Regions from separate parts of the Streptomyces sp. NBC_00670 genome, predicted to be linked through region 3. Evidence: riboswitches for the same ligand, from Rfam matches in the RefSeq annotation. Region 3 holds a riboswitch; each other region holds the start of a gene.
What was found. Region 3 has a riboswitch for cyclic di-AMP ahead of OIE12_RS25045 (M23 family metallopeptidase). Riboswitches for the same ligand answer to the same signal wherever they lie in the genome.

Region 1: linked by a shared signal. The riboswitch ahead of OIE12_RS13310 (transglycosylase family protein) and the one ahead of OIE12_RS25045 (M23 family metallopeptidase) in region 3 are both predicted to bind cyclic di-AMP.
Region 2: linked by a shared signal. The riboswitch ahead of OIE12_RS33495 (NlpC/P60 family protein) and the one ahead of OIE12_RS25045 (M23 family metallopeptidase) in region 3 are both predicted to bind cyclic di-AMP.
Region 4: linked by a shared signal. The riboswitch ahead of OIE12_RS15550 (M23 family metallopeptidase) and the one ahead of OIE12_RS25045 (M23 family metallopeptidase) in region 3 are both predicted to bind cyclic di-AMP.

The regions. Positions count from the first base shown of each region.
Region 1 covers NZ_CP109017.1:3,011,416-3,015,410, forward strand. The annotation lists gene OIE12_RS13295 (DUF501 domain-containing protein) at 1-41, opposite strand, end outside; gene OIE12_RS13300 (FtsB family cell division protein) at 128-607, opposite strand; gene eno (phosphopyruvate hydratase) at 719-1,999, opposite strand; gene OIE12_RS13310 (transglycosylase family protein) at 2,353-3,066, opposite strand; cyclic di-AMP (ydaO/yuaA leader) riboswitch at 3,071-3,260, opposite strand; gene OIE12_RS13315 (transglycosylase family protein) at 3,518-3,995, opposite strand, start outside.
Region 2 covers NZ_CP109017.1:4,456,100-4,460,094, forward strand. The annotation lists gene OIE12_RS19840 (SRPBCC family protein) at 1-346, shown strand, start outside; gene OIE12_RS33495 (NlpC/P60 family protein) at 343-3,072, opposite strand; cyclic di-AMP (ydaO/yuaA leader) riboswitch at 3,198-3,371, opposite strand; gene OIE12_RS19850 (ATP-dependent DNA helicase) at 3,836-3,995, shown strand, end outside.
Region 3 covers NZ_CP109017.1:5,641,336-5,645,330, forward strand. The annotation lists gene OIE12_RS25040 (M16 family metallopeptidase) at 1-1,184, shown strand, start outside; cyclic di-AMP (ydaO/yuaA leader) riboswitch at 1,423-1,574, shown strand; gene OIE12_RS25045 (M23 family metallopeptidase) at 1,588-2,346, shown strand; gene OIE12_RS25050 (GntR family transcriptional regulator) at 2,585-3,271, shown strand; gene OIE12_RS25055 (HPr family phosphocarrier protein) at 3,469-3,750, opposite strand; gene OIE12_RS25060 (bifunctional acetate--CoA ligase family protein/GNAT family N-acetyltransferase) at 3,871-3,995, shown strand, end outside.
Region 4 covers NZ_CP109017.1:3,496,633-3,500,627, forward strand. The annotation lists gene OIE12_RS15540 (PrsW family intramembrane metalloprotease) at 1-636, shown strand, start outside; gene OIE12_RS15545 (aldo/keto reductase) at 587-1,531, opposite strand; gene OIE12_RS15550 (M23 family metallopeptidase) at 1,672-2,724, opposite strand; cyclic di-AMP (ydaO/yuaA leader) riboswitch at 2,735-2,892, opposite strand; gene OIE12_RS15555 (PP2C family protein-serine/threonine phosphatase) at 3,165-3,995, opposite strand, start outside.

The DNA.
Region 1 (3,995 bases), 2.6 Mb from region 3:
GTGGGTGCGGTGCGCGGGGTGGTCGGCGGAGGGGTGTCCATGCGCGTCGAAGAGTCTCTCTGTTCCGTGATGCCACGGGCCCGGTTCGGTCCGGGGCCCGCTGTTGCCGTACGAGAACCGTACGGTCTCACCGGCGGACGGCCGCGTCCGCCCGGTCGACGCCGTCCCACAGGTTGGCGTACCAGGGGCGCGCCGCCGCGCCGCCGTCGCTGCGCGTGCGGGTGACGGCGCTGGGGTCGGCCACGACGTAGCCGGTCTCCCCCGGCAGCACGTAGTGCAGCCGCAGCCGGATCTGCTGCTCGGCGTAGGCGTCGTCCTGCCAGCGGGCCTTGAGGTCGCGCAGCTGCTCCACCCGCTCGCGGGCCTGCTGCTGCTTGCGCTCCTCGTCGGCGATCCGGGCCCGCTGGGAGACGTACTGCCGCATCGGATACGCCAGCGCCACGATCATCGTGCACAGCACCAGGGCGAGCAGCGCCGCGCGGCCGGTGAGCCGGGAACGGCGGGCCTGGCGCCGGGTCTGCGAGCGGTAGACCCGGGCCGCCGTCTGCTCGCCGAGCAGCCGCAGCCTGGTCGCGGTCGAGAACCGGTCCCGGTCCTTCGCGGCCATGTCCTCCGCCTCCCGTCGCGGTCGCGCGCGCCCGTCTCGCGCGTACGTCCCCGCACACGGTACGGGACCGGGTACGGGGACGTACGGACGACGCTGCCTACAGGGGGCGGGTCAGCCCTTGAAGCGGGGGAACGCCGAGCGGCCGGCGTACACCGCCGCGTCGTCGAGGATCTCCTCGATGCGCAGCAGCTGGTTGTACTTGGCGACGCGCTCGGAGCGGGCCGGGGCGCCGGTCTTGATCTGGCCGCAGTTGGTGGCGACGGCCAGGTCGGCGATGGTGACGTCCTCGGTCTCGCCGGAGCGGTGGGACATCATGCACTTGAAGCCGTTGCGCTGGGCCAGCTCGACGGCATCCAGGGTCTCGGTCAGCGAGCCGATCTGGTTGACCTTGACCAGCAGGGCGTTGGCCGAGTTCTCCTCGATGCCGCGGGCCAGGCGCTCGGGGTTGGTGACGAACAGGTCGTCGCCGACGAGCTGCACCTTGTCGCCGAGCTTCTCGGTGATGACGTGCCAGCCGGCCCAGTCGTCCTCGAACAGCGGGTCCTCGATGGAGACGAGCGGGTAGGCCGCGACGAGCTCCTCGTAGTACTCCGTCATCTCGGCGGCGGAGCGCTCCTTGCCCTCGAAGAGGTACTTACCGTCCTTGTAGAACTCGGAGGCGGCGACGTCGAGGGCGAGGGCGATCTGCTCGCCGGGGGTGTAACCGGCCTCCTTGATCGCCTCCAGGATGAGGTCGAGGGCGGCGCGGTTGGAGTCCAGGTTCGGGGCGAAGCCGCCCTCGTCGCCGAGGCCGGTGGCCAGGCCCTTGTTCTTCAGGACCTTCTTCAGCGTGTGGTAGACCTCGGCGCCCCAGCGCAGGGCCTCGGAGAAGGACTCCGCGCCGATCGGGGCGATCATGAACTCCTGGATGTCCACGTTGGAGTCGGCGTGCGAGCCGCCGTTCAGGATGTTCATCATCGGCACCGGCAGCAGGTGCGCGTTGGGGCCGCCCAGGTAGCGGAAGAGCGGCAGGTCGGACGCCTCGGAGGCGGCGTGGGCGACGGCGAGGGAGACGCCGAGGATGGCGTTGGCGCCGAGCGAGCCCTTGTTGTCGGTGGCGTCCAGGTCGAACATGGCCTGGTCGATCAGGCGCTGCTCGGTGGCGTCGTAGCCGACCAGCTCCGGGCCGATCTGCTCGATGACGGCGAGGACGGCCTTCTCGACGCCCTTGCCCAGGTAGCGGCTCGGGTCGCCGTCACGGAGCTCGATGGCCTCGAAGGCGCCGGTGCTGGCACCGGAGGGGACGGCGGCACGACCCGTGCTGCCGTCGTCGAGGCCGACCTCGACCTCGACCGTGGGGTTGCCTCGGGAGTCCAGGATTTCCCGGGCTACGACGACGTCGATGGACGGCACGAGCATCTCCTTCTGGGATGTGACGCGGGTACGCCGGGCCGCGGGGCCCGACGCGGGGTGCGAGGCCGGGGTGGCTCGCGGACCCGAGCCTAGCTGTCTCCGACGGCGGGGCAGGTGTGCGGCCCACTCCGTGGGCAGAAGTGTGGGTGAATTGTTTCCTGGCGGAACAAAATGAGCGGGGTGGAGCACAAGGGAGCGCCTGAGAGCTCGGGGTGAACGGTACGTGGGCGGGTGCGGGTGCGTCGTGGCTCGTCGCCCCACCGGCCGTCGGCCGACAACGCACCCCGCGAGAAATACCCCACCCCCGCCGCGTACGGGGGAGACGCGGCGGGGGTGGGGAGTAGAGGGGAGCGTCAGCTCAGGTGGAGCTGCTGGCCGGGGTAGATGACGTCGGCGTCGTCCACGATGTCCTTGTTCAGCGTGAACAGCTTCTGCCAGCCGCCCGCCACATCGTGCTCCGCCGCGATCCCGCTCAGCGTGTCACCCTTGACGACCTTGTACTCGCCGTCACCCTTCTCGACCTTCTTGCCGGTCGGCGTGGTGACCGTCTTCTTCGCGGCCGGCCGCTCCTGCGACCGGGAGGCGTGCTGCTCGGTCGAGGACGAGGAGCTGCTGGAGGAACCGGCGCTGCTGGAGCTGCTGGAGCCGTTGGAGGACGAGCCGCCGGCCGACGACGCGGCCGCCCCGTCGTACGCGGCGCTCGTCAGCCCCTTGCCGCACACCGGCCAGGCGCCCTTGCCCTGCCCCGCGAGGACCTTCTCGGCGACGGCTATCTGCGCCGACTTGGAGGCCAGGTCGGCCCGCGCGGCGTACGCGGTGCCGCCGTACGCGGCCCAGGTGGAGTTGGTGAACTGCAGCCCGCCGTAGAACCCGTTGCCGGTGTTGATGGACCAGTTGCCGCCGGACTCGCACTGCGCGACGGCGTCCCACTGGGAGGCGGTGGCGGCGGAGGCGTTGCCGGCCGCCATCAGCGGGGCGGCGACGGCGGCACCGGTGACGCCGGCGAGCGCGACGACACGGGTGGCCTTGGACGGACGACGGTGCTTGCCCTTGCCGGAAAACAGCATGGAGAGATCCCCTCACCGACGCCTGCGAGGTGAGCTGTCGGGTTCGGGCCGGTTGAGTTGCCCGGTCGTACGCCGTCTCCGGCGCACGACTTCACCCCAAGCCGCATCCGGCCGTCCGGAGCCACACTGTGGCCCGGCTGCCGGACCCGGCACTTACCTGGGTCCCCCGCTCCTGCCTACGGCGCTTGACGCGACGACTGTTCCCGTACGGCCACTGGCAGGATTCGGCGTGGCGACCGTCGGGGCCCGCGGTGGCGAGCGGTGATGACCGTAGACACGGGATCCGCCGGATTTCAAAGACGATCACGGCTTATGAGACTCATCCCACACTTTCACCGAACCGGACATCCCGGGTGATCCACGGACCAAACTCCCCCGATTTTCCGTGCAGTTCGGCACCGTACGTCCGATTGTTCCCCTGCCGTCCCACACGTTTTCGACAGCCGCTCGACTACTCCACGACGAGGCTCTGACCGGGGTGGATGACGCTCGGGTCGCTGCCGATGGCGTCCTTGTTGTCGTCGTAGAGGGCCCGCCAGCCGCCGTCGACGCCAAGGGAGTCGGCGATGGAGCCGAGGGTGTCGCCGTCGCGGACCGTGTAGGTGGAGCCCTCCTCGGCGCTGCCGCCGCGGTGCCGGCCGGTTCCGTCGGCGATGAGGGTGTTGGCACCCTTCGTCCCGTCGACGCTGCCGGTGTCGACGAGGGCGGAGGAGGCCGGGCTCTGCCGGTACTGGTCCGACTCGCCCCCCTTCGACCCGTCGGCCGACGAACTGCCGGACTTGTCGCCGGATTCCGCGGAACGGGCGGAATCGCCGCCGGAGCGGGAATCGTCGGAGTCGTCCGAGGAATGCTTCGCCTTCTTGCTGGGGCTCGCGCTCGCCTTTCCGTCGGAGTCGTCGCCGGACTTCCCGGTGGACGTGCCGTCGGAA
Region 2 (3,995 bases), 1.2 Mb from region 3:
CGACGCGGCCGGGCTCGAGGGCGGCGGGGACCCAGACGAACCGCAGAAGGTGGGGGACACCCGGGTGTTCCGGACCGGCCGCTCGGTCTCCCTGGAGCCGATCGTGGAGCTGGTCGCCGACCGGAGATTCGTCTACGAGAACCTGAACGGGCCCTTCCGTTTCTATCGGGGCGTCGTCGAACTCGCCGAGGCGCCGCAGGGCGGCACGGACATCACCTGGTCGGCGACCTTCGCGCCGAAGGTTCCGCTCACGGGACGCCTCCTGCGGCGGTACCTGACCGGTTTCATGCAGCGGATGGCCGACGGACTCGCGGAGTACGCCGGCCGGTCCGACTCCGCCCCCTAGGCCAGGCGTATCACGCCGCGGACCGCCGCCTCGCCGGCGAAGTACACCGACTCCTCGCGCACGTACGCGCCCGGGCGGGGGGCGTGGATCATCATGCCGTTGCCCGTGTAGATGCCGACGTGGCTCAGGTCGTCGTGAAAGAAGACCAGGTCACCGGGGTGGGCGGCAGCGAGCGGGACGGTCGTGCCGCAGCGGGCCTGCTCGGCGGGGGTGCGCGGGAGCAGGAACCCGGCGGCCTTCCAGGCGGCCTGGACGAGGCCGGCGGCGTCGTACGAGCCGGGGCCGGTCGCGCCCATGACGTACGGCCGCCCGGTCTGCGCCCGGGCGAACGCGGCCGCGACCCCGGCCTTGTCGGCGGCGGGTACGCCCACCGCCGGAGGACCGGCCGTGACGGTGCCGGGGGAGGCGGGACCCGCCAGGTCGGGCAGGCCGCCCGGGGTGCCGATGGCGGGGATGCTGCCCGTGCTCTCGATGGTCGGGAGCGAGTCGCCGCGGCCGGCGGGGGCGTACGTGCCGGCGCCCGCGGCGGCCGGGAAGGCGACGGTGACGCCACCGGGTCCGTTGCCGCCGGCCGTGGGGTACGCGTCGACGTGGCCGGCGACCGGGAAGGATCCGGCGCCGCCGGTCGTGCCCGCGGCGGGGAAGGAACCGATGCCGTCCACGGCCGGGAAGCTGCCGGTGGTGCTCACGGCGGGGAAACCGCCGGTGACGCTCGCGGCGGGGTACGCGGGGGCGGCGCCCGTCGCCGGGTAGGCGGCGGTGATGGGCGCGGCCGGGTACGTCCCGGAACCGAAGCCGGAGCCGGCGTTGGCCGGGAAGCCGCTGCTCGCGCCGGGGCCGGCGGCCGGGTAGGCACCCGTGCCGCCCGTGGCCGGGTGCGCTCCGGCACTGTGCGCCGCCGGGTACGCGCCGGAGCCGACGGCGGCCGGGAAGCCGCCTGTGCCGTCCACCGCGGGGAAGGGCCCGGTGCCGTCCACTGTCGGGAGCGGCCCCGTGCCGTCCACGGCTGGGAACGAGCCCGTGCCGTCCATGCCGGGGTACGGGTACGCGCTGCCGAGGGCCGGGAAGGAACCGGTGCCGTCCGCCGACGGGAACGACCCGGTGACGCTCACCGCGGGGAAGCTCCCCGCGCCGCCCATCGCGGGGAACGACCCGGTGTTGTCCACGCCCGGATACGTACCGGTGCCGCCGACGCCAGGGAAGGCGCCCGCGCCGCCGGTCATCGCCGGGAACGATCCCGTGTTCTCCACACCCGGGTACGCCCCCGTGTTGCCGACGGCCGGGAACGACCCGGTGGCACCGACGGACGGGAAGGATCCGGTGCCGTCCACGGCGGGATACGCTCCCGCACTGCCCGCCCCCGGGTACGCGCCGGTGGTACCGGCCGCCGGGTAGGAACCGGTGCCACCCACGGCGGGGAAGGAACCGGTCCCGTCCACGGCGGGGAAGGAACCGGTCCTGTCCATGGCAGGAAAAGGACCGTTGCTGTCCAGGGCAGGAAAGGGACCGTTGCTGTCCAGGGCAGGAGACGGACCCGTACCGCCCGCCCCCGGGTACGCGCCGGTGGCGCCGGCCGCCGGGTGGGAACCGGTGCCACCCACGGCCGGAAGGGATCCGGTGCCACCCACGGCCGGGAAGGACCCAGCACTGCCCGCGCCCGGGTAGGTCCCCGCGGCGGTCGCCGGGAAGGAGGCCGTGCCGTCCATGGCCGCGGAGACAGCCCCGCTGCCCGCACCCGCGTACGCGCCGACCGCGCCGACCGCGGTGAAGGAACCCGTGCCGCCCGCGCGCACGGTGTTGCCCGCCGCGGCCCCGGTGATCGGTCCCCCCGCGTACGACTCCGCGCCGCTCCCGAGCGCCCCTGCCCCGAACGATCCCGAACCGTCCCCGGCCGCCGCGTACGCACCCGTGGGCATTCCCTGTCCCGGGGCGGGCGCGGGGGGCGTCCACGGTTGTGCGGCGGGCGCGCTCTCCAGCGCCGCGCGCGGTGTGCCCGTCCGCTGCGACAGCAGTACGCGCGCCATGGCCAGCTTCCGCTGTGTCGCGTCCTTGAACGTGCGCGGCGTCCGCTGCGGCGCGCTCGGCGAGGCCGGCCTCCGGGGCGCCGGCAACGCCGGCAGCTCCGGTCCCGACCTGCCCCGGCCACCCGGACCACCCCGGTCACCACGACCGCTCGGACCATCCGCCGCACCACCCACACCACCGGCAGCGCCAACACCACCAACACCACCCGCACCGCTGCCCGGCGCGTCCGTCCCACCCGTGCGCCCCGGCCCGAGCGCCGGTGTCGCGCGGCCGGGGCCCAGCGCGGGTGCGCCCCGTCCAGGACGCCGCTTCTCCGTCGCGGCGATCAGTTCGGCGACCGTCCTGTCGATCGACGACTGCCGCAGGCGCGACGGGTGCCCGTCCGCCGGACGTCCGGCGGACCGGCCCGACGAGGGACGGCCGGGGCGGTCCGGGCGCCGGTCGGCCGGCAGCACCGCGGCCACGGAGGGCCCCAGCTTCGCGCGCGCCGTGTCGAGCCACTGCGTCCGCTTCGCCGCCTCCGCCGCGGCCCCCGGCTGCTGCCGCTCCTTCGCGGCCATGACACGCGTCGCGTTGTAGTTCTCGGTGGCCGTCTCGACCCGTTGGTACAGGTTGTCGATCCGCTGCTGGACCTCCGCGCGGCTCGGCGCCGGCGGCTCGGCCCCGGGCGCGGACTCCGCCGCCGGAGAGATCAGGGCCATGGGGTCCAGGGCCCCCGCGGCGAGCGCGGGCGTTCCCGGTCCTGCGGCGGGCGTCCCCGGCCTTGCGGGGACGACGGGGCGCGCCCCGGCAGGAAGCGGTTTCTGGTCCGACGCCAAGAGAGGCGACTCCTTCCGTACTCCGCCTACCGGGTTAGCTGTCGGATTCGGGCGGATGGTTCCGGAAGGACTGCCCTACGGCCCGTGCGCGCGGGGCGGTTGGGCCGATTCACCCCAGGTCTCGGTTGGGTCCCCGGCTCCGGTCGGCCGCGGGGGCGGGCCGGACTCGGCGGAGGCCGCGCGGCCCGGCGACGTTCGCCGGTTGCGTCGAGCGGCCTGTCGGCACCGTAGCCAACTTGTGTCCCTCGTGTGAAGGTCGAAGTGCGTTATGTCCGATACATTTTTGTGACCTTCGCGTGAGGATTCGGTTGCCGGAGCGGTCCGGACCAACCGGCGGAATCGTTCCGCCGGTTGACCCGTCCACCGGCCCGTTCCCGCCTCGCCGCGCGGCCACCAGCGATGATCGCGCCGGGAACGCCGCCCCGGCGCCCGGCCGTGCCGCCGGGTCCCGGCCGGCACGGCTGTTCCGCCGCCACCGCTGAGAGCTTCGTCACGCGGGACGCCCCGCCGCCTCCCACGTACTGCGGCGGACCGCCCCGCGCACTGCCGTGGACCGCCCCGCGTACCGCCCGGACCGCCCGCGTACCGCCCGGAGTTTCCGAGGGGGCGGCCGGTTGTCGGTGGGGCGCCCTAGACTCGGAGAGCGATGAGCAGCCTCTTTGACGACAGCTTCCTGGCGGACCTCCAGGCCCCGCGGGCCCGCGAGGAGGAACCCCCGCCCCCGCCCGAGGACGAGCACGCTCCGGAGCAGGTTCCGGACGATCTGTTCGGCGGGAAGTTCGACACGCCCCCGGACCGGGACTCGT
Region 3 (3,995 bases):
CCACCATCATGGCGCGCGCCTTCTCCGAGGGCACCGACAAGCACTCCGCGGAGGAGTTCGCCGCCGAGCTGGAGCGCTGCGGCGCCACCCTTGACGCGCACGCCGACCACCCCGGTGTACGGCTCTCCCTGGAGGTGCCCGTCTCGCGGCTCGCCAAGGCGCTCGGCCTGCTCGCCGACGCGCTGCGCGCCCCCGCGTTCGACGACGGCGAGATCGAGCGCCTGGTGCGCAACCGGCTCGACGAGATCCCGCACGAGACCGCCAACCCGGCCCGTCGCGCCGCCAAGGAGCTGTCCCGGCAGCTCTTCCCGGCGGACTCCCGCATGTCCCGGCCCCGTCAGGGCACCGAGGAGAGCGTCGAGGCCATCGACGCGGCGGCCGTACGCGCGTTCTACGAGCGGCACGTACGGCCCGCCACCGCCACCGCGGTGGTCGTCGGCGACCTCACCGGCGTCGACCTGGACGCGCTCCTCGCCGACACGCTCGGCGCGTGGACGGGCGCGCCCGGGCAGCCGCGTCCGGTGCCCCCGGTGACCGCCGACGACACCGGCCGCGTGATCGTCGTGCACCGCCCCGGAGCCGTCCAGACGCAGCTCCTCATCGGCCGCGTCGGCGCCGACCGGCACGACCGCGTGTGGCCCGCCCAGGTGCTCGGCACGTACTGCCTCGGCGGCACCCTCACCTCGCGGCTGGACCGCGTGCTGCGCGAGGAGAAGGGCTACACCTACGGTGTGCGCGCGTTCGGCCAGGTGCTGCGTTCCGCGCCCGACGGCAGCGGCGCCGCGATGCTCGCCATCAGCGGTTCCGTCGACACCCCGAACACCGGCCCCGCCCTCGACGACCTGTGGAAGGTGCTGCGCACCCTCGCCGCCGAGGGGCTGACCGACGCCGAGCGCGATGTCGCCGTGCAGAACCTGGTGGGCGTCGCCCCGCTGAAGTTCGAGACCGCGGCCGCCGTCGCGAGCTCGCTCGCCGACCAGGTCGAGCAGCACCTGCCGGACGACTACCAGGCGACGCTGTATCAGCAGCTCGCCGCCACCGGCACGGTGGAGGCGACGGCCGCCGTCGTCAACGCCTTCCCGGTGGACCGTCTGGTGACGATCCTGGTGGGCGACGCCGAGCAGATCGCGGAGCCCGTACGCGCCCTGGGGATCGGCGAAGTCACCGTGGTGGCCGCCGAGTAGCACGGGCGGCGCGCGGGGGCGTGGACGAGGCCCTGGTGACTCCCCGGACGTCACCAGGGCCTCCCGCGCCCCCGGTCCGGCCCGCCGACGGCGGGTGTTTGTCCGTATTGCCACAGAGGGTGGCGCTTCCGCGGTGTGGGATACGCAACAAAACCGTTACCTCGTTTGCCCGTTGAAACGGCGCCCGCTTAGCGTCTTCCCGGCTGTCCGTCAGGCAGCGCGCCGCATCCGCGGCAGCGGACAGTCATCGCCGAGTCCCCGTACGGCGCGAGCCAGGGGAGCCGGGGACCCACGTCCCTGGGGTGAATCGGACGCCCCCACAGGGTGTCCGTAGGAGACCTTCCTGCTCCGAACCCGTCAGCTAACCCGGTAGGCGAGAAGGAAGGAAAGGACGACCCCTTACATGGCGTTCACCCGCGCCCCCGGGAAGCACCGCCGTGCCGATCGCACGAAGCGCACGACGACCGGCGCCGTGGGCGTCGCGGCGCTCGCCACCACCGGCGTCGTCGGCACCCTGGCCGCTCCCGCGTTCGCCGCGGAGCCCGCCGCCTCCGTCGACCAGACCGGGCTCCTGCGGGCCGCCGGCATCGGCGAGAGCGTCGCCGCGCGGATCGACGCCCAGGCCCTCGCCCAGGAGAAGGCGGCCGCGCGCAAGGCGGCCGAGGAGGCCGCGCGCAAGGAGGCCGCCGCGCAGGCGGAGCGGGCCCGCGACGCGAAGGAGCGCGCCGCCCGCGAGGCCGAGCGCAAGCGGCTGAACACCTTCGTCGCGCCGATCTCGGGCTCCTACGTCTCCACCGGCTACCAGGCCAGCAGCTCCCTGTGGTCCTCCGGCACCCACACCGGCATCGACTTCCACGCCGCCACCGGCACCTCCGTGCACGCCGTCGGCTCCGGCACCGTCGTGGAGACCGGCTGGGGCGGGGCCTACGGCAACCAGATCGTCCTCAAGATGGCCGACGGCACCTACACCCAGTACGGCCACCTGTCGTCCATCGGCGTCACGGTGGGCCAGCAGGTCACCCCCGGGCAGCAGATCGCCCTGTCCGGCGCGACCGGCAACGTCACCGGCCCGCATCTGCACTTCGAGGCCCGTACGAGCCCGGAGTACGGCTCCGACATCGACCCGGTGGCGTACCTGCGCGCCCACGGCGTCAACGTCTGAAGCACCCGCGTCGGCGCACCCGCGCACCGGCCGACGCCCCCCGAACCGTCGTCGACGGCCCCGGCCCCCGAAGCCGGGGCCGTTCTCGTTCCGTCCGGGCATTTCGTCCCGGCCGTTGTCCAAAAAAGAACCATGAATTCCGGCCCGCCGTCGGAAATCCCTCTCCGCTGCAATAGAGTCGGTCGGGCAATGCGCCGGCCGACGGCGCTTCGCACGGAAATCGAGGCGGAGGTCGGACATGCGTATTCCGGCGCACTCGGTATGCGCGGCGATCCGCGAGGACATCGTCGCCGGCGTCCACGCGCGCGGCAGCCGGCTCACCGAGGAGGTCCTCGCCCGCCGCTACGGCGTCTCCCGCGTCCCCGTGCGCGAGGCGCTGCGCACGCTGGAGGCCGAGGGCTTCGTCGTCACCCGGCGGCACGCGGGCGCGTGCGTGGCCGAGCCCACCGGGCAGGAGGCCGCCGACCTGCTGGAGATGCACGTCCTGCTGGAACCGCTCGGCGCCGCCCGGGCCGCCCAGCGGCGCACGGAGGCCCATCTGAAGGTGCTGCGCGGCCTGGTCAGGCTCGGCCGGGAACGGGCAGGGCAGGGCAGCAGCGACGACCTGCGCTCCCTGGACGGCTGGTTCCACGACACGCTCGCGCAGGCCGCCGGGAGCCCGGCGCTGAGCACCACGCTGGCCCAGCTGCGGCACAAGATCGCATGGATGTACGTCACCGGGACACCGGCCGACCCCGTGGCGGACTGGGCGGAACGCGGCGGCATCGTCGACGCGATCGCCCGGGGCGACGACGCCCGCGCCCACATCCTCGCCGCACAGCACACCCAACGGACGACCACGTCCCACCGGCTGCGGCCCGTCGGCGCGGACATGGGTGTGAGGAATCCGCAACAAGCCGTAAACATCGCGGGCCCGCAGAATTAACAGGGGTGCCGTATACAAAGGAGAGTGGACGCGGGGAAGTGCGGACCCCGTTTTCCTTTTCGCTGCTCGTCATCCTGTGCGTCCACGCCGGAGAATTCACGGACGGACGGGTGGAAAGCAGAAAGCCGCGTCGCCCCCGGGGGCGACGCGGCTTTCTGCGCCGGAATGAACCGCCGCCCCGCACAGGAGCGGACGGCTCAGACCGTCTCCGGCAGTTCCTCCAGGCCGTCGGCGACCAGCTTGGCCAGGCGGTCCAGGGCCGCGTCCGCGCCCTCGGCGTCGGAGGCGAGGACGACCTCCTCGCCGCCCTGGACGCCCAGGCCGAGCACGGCCAGCATCGAGCCGGCGTTGACGGGGGCGCTGCCCGCCTTGGCGATCGTCACGGGGACGCCGGAGGCGGTGGCCGCCCGGACGAAGATGGAGGCGGGGCGGGCGTGGAGGCCCTCGGCCCAGCCGATGTTGACGCGGCGCTCAGCCATGGTGATGCTGCCCTTCAGGTGTGCCAGGTTGTCTAGACCAGTGTTCCACAACGCCGGTCCGGGGTGTGCGGTCGGCTCCGATGGACGCCGGTGTCGGACCCGCGCCGTACGCTGGGCCCCATGCAGATCCCGTCGGACCGGCACGAGTACCCCGCCCACTGGGAGGCCGACGTGGTGCTGCGCGACGGCGGCACCGCGCGGATCCGGCCCATCACGGCCGACGACGCCGAGCGCCTCGTCAGCTT
Region 4 (3,995 bases), 2.1 Mb from region 3:
CCGGCGGCGCGGACGGTCGCCGAGTACGAGGCGTACGCCACGTCGCTGGCGTTCCTGCGCCACCGGGGGCGCGCGGGCCGCGCGGGCGCCGACTTCGTCGTACGGGAGCGGGAGCTGCTGCAGGAGCTGTGGCACCGCCGGGAGGTGGCCCGCCCGGCGCTGGCTCACGCGGGCCACACGCTGGCGGGCTCGGTGCTGTGGGGCGTGCCCCCGGTGTACGGGTACGGTGGCCCGGCGTACGGGCAGCACGCCGGCCCGGTGTACGGACAGGGTCCCGCGTACGGCGGCTTCCCGGCGTACGGCGGCCCGGCCCACGGCGGTCATGGCTACGCCCAGGGTCCCGCCGGCCCGGTCCACGGCGGTCATGGCTACGCCCAGGGTCCCGCCGGCCCGGTCCACGGCGGTCATGGCTATGCCCAGGGTCCCGCCGGCCCGGCCCCGGCGTACGGCGGCGGCCACACGCCCCCTCCGTACGGCATACCGACCCAGGGCATACCGGCGTACGGCCTGGCCCCCCAAGGCCAGTCACCCCAGAACCAGCCGCCCCAGAACCAGCCGCCCCAAGCCCCGCCCCCTCACGCGACTCCTACGCCGCCGCCTCCGTCAGCCGCGCCGTCTCCGCCTGCGTCAGCGTGACCTCGGCGAGCGCCAGCAGCGCCGGGAGCTGTTCCACCGTCCGGGCGGAGGCGACCGGGGCGAGGACGGTAGGACGCGAGGCGAGCCAGGCGAGGGCGATCGTGGCGACCTCCACCCCGCGCGCGCCGGCGATCTCGTCGAGCGCCGTCAGCACCCGTGCGCCCCGTTCGGGTTCCACGAGCTGTGCCACGCGCCGCGCGCGCACCGAGTCCACCGTCGCCCCCGGCCGGTACTTCCCCGTCAGGAATCCCGACGCGAGCGCGAAGTAGGGCACCGCGGAGAGGCCGGCTTCCTCGGCGACGTCCTGGAGGGCGCCCTCGTAGGTGTCCCGGGAGACCAGGCTGTAGTGCGGCTGGACGGCGACGTAGCGGGCCAGGCCCTCGCGCTCGGAGAACTCCAGCGAGGCGCGCAACCGCTCGGCCGAGATGTTGGAGGCCGCGATGTGCCGTACCTTGCCCGCCTTCACCAGCCCGTCCAGCGTGCCGATGACCTCCTCGATGGGCACGTCGGGATCGTCGTAGTGCGTGTAGTACAGGTCGATGTAGTCCGTTCGGAGCCGCCGCAGCGAGGCGTCGGCCGCCGCCCTGATGTTGCCGGCGGACAGCCCCTGATGGTCGGGGTGCCGGCCGACCTTGGTCGCGAGGACCACGTCGGAGCGGTTGCCGCGCGCCGTGAACCACTTGCCGAGGACGGTCTCGGACTCGCCGCCCTTCATGCCGGGGGCGAACGCCGAGTAGGCGTCGGCGCTGTCGACGAAGTTGCCGCCGGCGGCCAGGTAGGCGTCCAGCACGGCGAAGGATCCGGCCTCGTCGGCGGTCCAGCCGAAGACGTTGCCGCCGAGGCAGAGCGGAGCGACCTCGAGAGACGTTGAGCCCAGAGGGCGAAGAGACATCATTTAACGATGTTAAGGAGAGGTTCGGGTGTTCCCGCGCCGTGCCGTGCGCTCTTACCCGATCGCCTCGCGACTCGGCCCGACGGGGCAGCACGCTGCGCGAAAGGACACGGCGCGACAGGGCACGCCGGGGCACGGCCGGCTCAGGGAGTGAGCCCCTTGGACCGCAGCCACGCCATCGGGTCGATCCCGGTGGCCGCGCCCCCGGGGTGCACCTCCAGGTGCAGATGCGGGCCGGTGACGTTGCCGGTGGCGCCGACGCGGCCGATGACCTCGCCGGTGGAGACCTTCTGCCCGACGCTGACGCTGATCGAGGACTGGTGGCAGAACCACAGCTCGGTGCCGTCGTCCAGGGTCAGGATGGTGCGGTAGCCGTAGGACCCGGCCCAGCCCGCCTCGGTGATCGTGCCGCTGTGGATCGCCTTGATGAGCGTGCCGGTGGGCGCGGCGAAGTCGAGACCGGTGTGATAGCCGGACGACCACATCGATCCGGCCTCGCCGAAGGTCGAGGTGATCGTGTACGAGGAGGTCGGCAGCGTGAACTGCTTGGCCAGCTTGGCGAGTTTCTCCGCGGCGGCCTTCTTCTTGGCCTCCGCCTCCGCCTTCTCCTTCGCCTCGGCGGCCTTCTTCTCGGCCTTCGCCTCCGCCTCCTTGGCGGCGGACGCGGCCTGCTTGGCGGCGGCGGTCTCGGCGGCCCGCGCGGCGGCGCTGTCCGCCTGGTCCTGCTGGGCCTCGGCCTGCCGCATGATCCGGGCGCGCAGCGCCTCGCCCGCGTCCGTGGAGCCCGCGGCGGTGTCGGCACCGGTCAGCCCGGCGCCGGTGAGCGGGGCGGAGGCGGTCTGTACGGCGGTGTCGGAGTCGTCGCCGGAGTCGTCGCCGACCAGAGCCCTGGCCGAGTCGGTGACGGAGGAGAGGTCCGGCAGGGATATGGAGACCGGCGGCTTGCCGGTCTGCGCGGTGGCCATGCCGCCCGCGCCGACGGCGGCGATCACGCCGACGCCCAGAACGGTGGAGCTGCGCGCGAGTCCGCCCCCGCGCTGCTTGGTGACGCGGTGCCGGCCGCGCACGGGACGAACGGAGTCCGCGGTGGGATTCCACTCCTCCCAGGTGCCCTCCTCGGAACGGCGGTCGACGTCGAGGACCTCGGCGCCGGACGGAACGTACGAGGGGTTCTGGGCAGGCCGGTTGGACGCCACGTGGGCGCGCTCCTTTCCTTCCTCACGCCTGCCGGGTTAGCTGACGGGTTCGGAGCAGGAAGGTCTCCTACGCGCGTATACCGGCCGTATCTCTACGGCGGCAACCGCACGATTCACCCCTGGGTGGTGGTTCCCCGGCTCCCTTGCGGGATTAGGCAGATGAGCACGGGGCCGCCTCCTGTGACGGCTGGGACGACCGTGCTGCGTTATCGAACGTTAATAGACCCGGGGCGCACATTCCAAGCGGTTCGGGGGAACGGCTTACACGTCTTGGCCAGGACTTTTGCGTCACGAGCCACGCAAAATCGGGCGAGTCGACCCTGCCTTCCGCGAGTTTCGGACACATGCGCGCCCTGACATCCAGTCAATAAACTTGCGGAAAGACACGATCCGGTCACGACAGGTGACACCGACGGCGCGGTCGCGGTGACGGCCGACGCTCAGGGGTGCGGTCGCCGTACCGCCAGCAGGGCCAGGTCGTCCGTGGCCCGGCCGCCGGTGTGCCGGGCGACCTCGTCCGCCAGGAAGGTGAGCAGCGCGTCCGGTCCGGAGAAGGTGCGGCCGGCGAGCCGGGCGGCGGGGTCGTAGAACTCGCCGTGCCGGTCGCGGGCCTCGGAGAGCCCGTCGGTGTGGAAGAGGAGGGTGGCCCCGTACGGCAGCGCGGCCTCGTCCGCGCGTTCGGGCCACATGCCCAGCTCGCCCATGCCGAGCGGCAGCGCGGGCTCCCGCGGTTCGAGCACGCGCAGCCTGCCGTCGGCGTGCAGGAGCAGCGGGGCGGGATGGCCGCGGTTGACGAGCCGGACGAGTGCGTTGCCGTGCGGGATCTCGGCGAGGACGGCGGTGGTGAACCCCTCGAAGGAGTCCAGGTCGTGGCGCCGGCCGGCCTCCCGGGCGAGCGCGCGTTCGAGCCGCTGGGCGACGGCGCCGAGCGTGGCCTCCTGCTCGGCGGCCTCCCGGAACGCCCCGATCACGACGGCGACGACGCTCACGGCGCTGATGCCCTTGCCGCGCACGTCCCCCAGCACGAGGCGCACGCCGTGCGGGGAGTCCTGGACGGCGTACAGGTCGCCGCCGATCGCCGCCCCGGCCTGCGCGGCCTCGTAGCGTGCGGCGACGTCGAGGCCCGCGAGGCGCTCGGCCGGCTGCGGCATGACGGCGAGTTGCGCGGCCTCGGCGATGTGGCGGACGGAGGCGAGGCGGGCGCCGGTGCGGCGGACGAGCACGTTGGTGAGGACGGCGAGGGCGGCGACGGTGGCCACCGTCAGCAGCTC